2 regions of the Trichococcus sp. TS_SC_9 genome follow, and region 2 is predicted to be linked to the other one. Evidence: predicted binding sites of a transcription regulator. Region 2 holds the regulator's gene; the other holds the start of a gene.
The links. The regulator Rex, encoded in region 2, represses fermentation and respiration genes when NADH is low (regulators of the CRP and FNR family bind a similar motif). The targets are predictions, from matches to a motif close to TTGTGAANTANTTCACAA.
Positions count from the first base shown of each region.

Region 1: a site for Rex is predicted at 1,561-1,578, ahead of pflB (formate C-acetyltransferase). Genes of this name have one in related genera too.

Region 1 covers NZ_CM149591.1:2,620,189-2,623,391, forward strand. The annotation lists gene pflB (formate C-acetyltransferase) at 1-1,530, opposite strand, end outside; gene parC (DNA topoisomerase IV subunit A) at 1,831-3,203, opposite strand, start outside.
Region 2 covers NZ_CM149591.1:492,793-495,995, reverse strand. The annotation lists gene AC0J5I_RS02220 (ABC-F family ATP-binding cassette domain-containing protein) at 1-952, opposite strand, end outside; gene AC0J5I_RS02215 (redox-sensing transcriptional repressor Rex) at 1,301-1,933, shown strand; gene AC0J5I_RS02210 (DUF4305 domain-containing protein) at 2,033-2,239, opposite strand; gene AC0J5I_RS02205 (CPBP family intramembrane glutamic endopeptidase) at 2,281-2,958, opposite strand; gene groES (co-chaperone GroES) at 3,152-3,203, shown strand, end outside.

The DNA.
Region 1 (3,203 bases), 970 kb from region 2:
CAATGTGCGGACAACGTGTGTATCATGCAAAGCCATTTCCAATGATTCGTATGAATATTTGTCATGCATGTAGTGGATAACGTTCAATGTATTCACATACAAAGCTACGATCCAGTCCATCATTACATCGAATTTTTCAGTAACTTCAGCGTAATCAAGGTATTCTGAAGTGATTGGTTGCAATTTAGGTCCAACTTGTTTTTTCTTAGTTTCGTCAATCCCGCCATTGATTGCGTAAAGCAATGTTTTAGCCAAGTTAGCACGCGCTCCGAAGAATTGCATTTGTTTCCCGATTCTCATCGCGGATACGCAGCAAGCGATTCCGTAGTCATCGCCCCATTCAAGAGTCATGATGTCATCATTTTCGTATTGGATAGCGCTTGTTTCGATAGACATTTTAGCACAGTATTTTTTGAATCCGTCAGGCAATCTAGTTGACCAAAGAACTGTCAAGTTAGGCTCTGGAGCTGCGCCTAAGTTAGTCAATGTGTTCAAGAAACGGAAGCTTGATTTTGTGACCATTGAGCGGCCATCATGTGCCATACCGGCGATTGATTCAGTAACCCATTGTGGATCTCCTGAGTACAATTCTTGGTATTCTGGCGTACGTGCAAATTTGATCATACGCAATTTCATTACGAAGTGGTCAACGATTTCTTGAGCCGTTTCTTCAGTCAATGTTCCGTTTTCAAGATCACGTTGGATATAGATATCCAAGAAAGTTGAAGTACGACCTAATGACATTGCTGCACCATTTTGTTGTTTAACAGCAGCCAAGTACCCGAAGTATAACCATTGGAAAGCTTCTTGAGCGGTTGTTGCTGGTTTGGAAATATCAAATCCGTAGATGTTTCCTAATTCTTTCAATTCTTTCAAAGCGCGGTATTGTTCGCTGAATTCTTCTCTCAAACGGATGATTTCTTCAGTCATCGTGCCGTCGCCGATTTTAGCGAATTCATTTAATTTGTCTTGCATCAGGAAGTCCACACCGTATAAAGCTACACGACGGTAGTCGCCGATGATGCGGCCGCGGCCGTATGCATCCGGTAAGCCTGTGATGACGCCGGTTGTTCTTGCTGCACGCATTTCTGGAGTGTAAGCGTCAAATACGCCTTGGTTATGTGTTTTTCTGTAGTCGCGGAAAATCATAGAAACTTCTGGATCAACTTTGTAGCCAGCTTCTTCACAAGCCTGTTCGCTCATGCGGATACCGCCGTAAGGCATCAAGCTGCGTTTAAGTGGTTTTTCAGTTTGGAAACCGACGATTTGCTCTTTTTCTTTGTTCAGGTAGCCTGCTGCATGGGAAGTGATGGAAGATACAACTTTAGTATCCATGTCCAATACGCCGCCAGCTTCTCTTTCTTGCTTAGTAAGATCCATAACTTGATCCCATAATAGAGTTGTTGTTTCAGTAGGACCAGCCAAGAAGCTTTCGTCGCCTGTGTATTCAGAGAAGTTGTTGATGATGAAGTCTCTTACGTCGACTTCTTCTTTCCAAGTTTTTCCTTTAAACCCTTGCCATTGTTCCATTATATATTCCTCCTATAAAGTGCTTTCACATTGTGATATGTGTAACAGGTTTCTACATGAATATTATAACACGTACAGATGAAAGTGCAACAACTATCAATCTTTTTTTCGAACTTTTTGTAAACTTTTCGAAAAATATTTAAAAACGTTGATATAACAACGTTCTGGAAGTCAAAAAAACGAAGAGAGCTTTCGATTAGTTAGTGAAACCTTTATTTTGATGGAAAATCTGTTTCATAAAAAAACAGAAACTGTATTATTACACAGTTTCCGTTTTGGCTTTTTGTTTATAACAGTTAATTAGAAAATTCTAATTTGTGAAAAATCAAACTCTTTCTCGATGTCCGATACTTCGCCATCCGTCTTCTCGTTGATAGCGAAACTGCCGTTCGAATACCTAGGACTGAAAGGTGTTTCTTTGCTTTCCACCACAACGCTATTCCCAACTGTGGTGCGGATCGCATATCGGTTAGGCAATGCTAGATTGCAATCCATAAAGATGATGCGGTGCGGCTTGGCCTTCAATTCCTTAAGCAGCATCAATCCCCGTTTCGCGCGGCCCAAAATTGGGACTTCGCCGGATTTGAATTTTTTGATGTTCCCTCTTTGCGTGACCACAAGGATTGGGAAGTCCTCATCACCTTCTTTAAAGGCGGCACCCCCGACCACAATGTCTCCGTCTTTCAGATTGATGGACTTGACCCCGCTGGCGCGCGTACCGATAATGCCTACTTCATTCACAGCGTAACGCAGGCTGAATCCGAAATGGGTCACAAGGAGAACATCGTAATTTTGTTGATCCTCCAAGCGTTGGATGGAGACAATCGCATCCGTTTCGCTCTTCAGCTTCATAGCGACCGCTTTTTTGTTTCTGTAGCCCCGGAAAGTCCGGAAGTCGCTCATCAGTGTCTGTTTAATGTAGCCTTCTTTTGACACGAATAGGATTGTCCCGGTTGGTTCACTGTTGTTCGGGAGAATTTCTACGCTGATGATTTTTTCTTCCGGAGCGAAGGGAATGTTTTGGGATATATGATTACCCGTATCTTTCCATTTCAGTTCCGGCAATTCATGGATCGGAAAATGAAGATAGTCTCCCTTATTAGTGAACATCACGATCGCATCAAGGGTAGATGCTTTCCCGACAAATAGCGGCTTATCTCCTTCGCGCAAGCCGATTTCGGCGATTGTCGAGGCTCCAAATGAGCGCAGGCTGGTGCGCTTGTAGTAGCCCTCTTTCGTGATCAAGACAACGACTTCCTCCACAGGCACGAGAACTTCCGTGTCGATTTTGATTTCCTCGATTTCATGCTGGATCGTAGTCCGGCGAGGATTCGCGTATTGTTTTTTGACTGAGGCTAGTTCTGTCTTCATCACAGCGTACAACGTTTTTTCCTGTTTCAGGATTTCGTGGTAAGTCGCAATCTGCTCATTCAGTTCCAGTTTTTCGTTCTGGAGGGCGGTGATGTCCGTATTCGATAACCGGTAAAGCTGCAAGGATACAATCGCTTCCGATTGCGGTTCCGAAAATGCATACTGCTTCATCAGATTCTGTTTGGAGTCCTTTTTGTCTTTACTGTCACGGATCAATTGGATGACTTCATCGAGAATTGAAATGACTCTGATCAATGCATCCACGATATGCAGACGCGTTTCTGCCTTTTTCAGGCTGTAAT
Region 2 (3,203 bases):
AGCGGGCGGAACGTTCATCGCCTTTCGGTTTGTCCATCCGGTCCATTTTTTCCAGACGTTTGCGGCGGCTTTGCGCCATCTTGGTCGTGGAGGCGCGCGCCAGGTTACGGGCGACGTAATCCTCCAATTTGGAGATTTCATCTTGTTGCTTCTCGTAAGCCTTCAATTCCTGTTCCAGGCGGGCGGCTTTTTCGGTCAGATAGTAAGAATAGTTCCCTTTGTAGTGCTGGATCTTGTGGCGGCTGATTTCGTAGACTTCAGTGGCGACTTTGTCCAGGAAATAGCGGTCATGGGAAACAATCAAAAGCGAGCCATTGTAACCCATCAGATAATTTTCCAGCCAAGCCAGCGTGTCGATGTCCAGATGGTTGGTGGGCTCATCCAAAATGAGCAGATCGTTCTTCTCAAGCAGGATTTTGGCCAAAGCGAGCCTTGTTTTCTGGCCGCCTGACAATTGGGAGATTGGGCGATCATAATCTTCTTCGTAGAACTGGAATCCGTGCAACACCGAACGGATTTCAGATTCGTAGCCGTATGCATTCTTTTCATGCAGGGTATGCTGAAGATGGTCATAGCGTTCCAAAGCTTTTTGATACGCCTCCTCGTCTTCGAGCAGGTCCGGATCCCCCAACGCGAAAGCGGCTTGCTCAGCCTCTTTGCTTAATCGGATAAGGGGGGCAAAAATGGTCAACATTTCTTGCCAAATCGTATTGGAGGAATCGACCGCGCTATGCTGATCCAAATAGCCGATTGTAACTTCCTTGCTCTTGGAAACAGAACCGGCATCCGTTGCTTCGATGCCTGCCAAAATCTTCAGCAGGGTTGATTTTCCTGCTCCGTTTCGGCCGACGAGCGCAATGCGCGAATGGTCCTGGACGGTAATTTGAATATTATCGAATAAGACGCTCGCCCCAAAAAGGCGCGCCAAATTTTGTCCTTGTAGTAAAATCATATGTAGTGTCCTCTTTCTAAATAAATACTCACATTTATCCTTTCCATTTTATCACAGCAAGCACTGATTCGATAGGGACAAGCAGAGTTATTGCTATATTCACGTATTTGTGCATGTGAAATTTATTAATGACCCCGTTTACAATTAGTATTGTATTTCACATATTGTTCAAAAAAGGCTTCACAATCAAGTCCGGTTTCGAACAAATTAGTAGATTTTTCACAATCAGATGCTATAATAGTCAATATGAAATGAAAGCCTAAGTATGTGAACATACTTTTTAAAGTTTGTGCATTCGGACAAACAATATGAGGTACTAAATGAACGAGGAAAGAAGAGGAGAAAATAATGTCGACGAATGATATTCCAAAAGCTACGGCAAGGAGGTTGCCGATTTACCACCGCTACTTGCGCTTTTTGCATAACGCTGGTAAAAAACGTGTTTCATCCACTGAATTGAGTGAAGCAGTAAAAGTGGACAGTGCTACTATCCGTAGGGATTTTTCATATTTTGGCGCACTAGGCAAAAGAGGATACGGCTATGATGTCGAGTATTTGTTGGATTTCTTCAGCAAAACATTGAATCAGGACCGTTTGACGAACGTGGCTCTGATAGGTGTGGGTAATTTGGGACATGCCTTGTTGAACTACAACTTCCATGTAAGCAATAACGTCCGCATCAGTGCCGCATTTGATGTCAATGAAGGCATCGTCGGCAAAATCCTTAGCGGTGTGCCGGTTTATCCGATGACGGATATGGTTGAGCAATTGCGCATCCAGCAGATTGATGTAGCCATTTTGACCGTTCCCCAGGAAGTGGCGCAGGATGCCACTAACCGATTGACTGAAGCGGGCGTTCGCGGCATCATGAACTTTACCCCAATCCGTCTTTCCGTTCCGGACAATGTCCGCGTTCAGAATGTGGACTTGACGAATGAATTGCAAACATTGATCTATTTCTTGGACAATGACATCGGCTGAGCAAAGTCGATAGCCGAGTAGAAGAGAACGCAAAAAGAAGGATGAGGCTGCCTCATCCTTCTTTTTTTTTTAGAGCTGAACGAACCCGTTCAGCTTTTCCTAATTTTTATCCATGCTGTCTTTGATTTTCAAGTAGGCATTGAACATGCGTACGCCTTTCACAACATCACTTGTTGCGAACAGCACGCTGACGATGGCCATGAATCCCCAGCCTGCAGTATTCACAGCATCGACTGCCAGCCAGATGAAGAGGACGGCGAAAACGAATCGAATGATTATTTGAATTAATAGATTTTTTAAAGTCATGTTATTCCTTTCTTCTTCCTAAATAGCGTGCTCCACGAGTCTTACGAAATGAGTTGGGACAGAATCGGCAAGGCGGACACGGCATTCATCAACGCATGGGCAATCATCGGAGTCGCTATGTTTCTTGTCCGGTAATAAAGGAAAGAAAACCAAAGACCCAGAGAGCCGTAAACTAAATAGTGCCCATCATTATGTGCAATCGCAAAAAGCAAAGCGCTGATAGTGGCCGCGCCGACTATCCCGATCCCGTCAACCAGATGGGTGACAATCGCTTTACGGAATACAAATTCCTCCATCACAGGTGCAAAGATGATGATGTTGAAAATAAAGAACGGGTAGCGGTTTGTCAAGTCCAGCAACACTTCCGTATTTTCGGAAACGACTGGCATCTTGAACAAAAGATACTCCACATTCATCGCGACGATCTGAATCAGGACAGCTCCCATGAAACCGAAGAGTCCGTTCGTGAGCGTTTTTCCGATTGGGGCAGCCGGTTGATCCGTAAGACTGTTTTGTGGTGTCCATTTTTTTCTGCTATTCCATGCTACCATAAGGACAGTCCCTAGGAAAGCAAAGAATAGCGAGAGATTCATGGCGGCCGCAATGCGATCTGCCTCCGGAATGAACAAAAGAATCAAGACCGGCAGAAACTGAGAAGCGAGATAGATGAGGATGATCTGTATGGCTAACGTTAACCTTGAACGTATTTTTTTATTCATATTAATAGTACCTTTCTGAGAGAACTGACGTTTTTGCGCTTGATAAATAGTATAGCACAGTAGCGCTCAAAAATAGAATTGGAAAAAATCGGCTTCCCTCTTGCAAATTAATTGGAGATTGATTAATATAGAAATGTAACTTAGCACTCTGAGTTGGTGAGTGCTAAAATGATATTATTTTGGAGGGGTCATCTTGTTAAAACCATTAGGAAACCGTGTTATTGTAGAAGTTGCCAAAGAAGAAG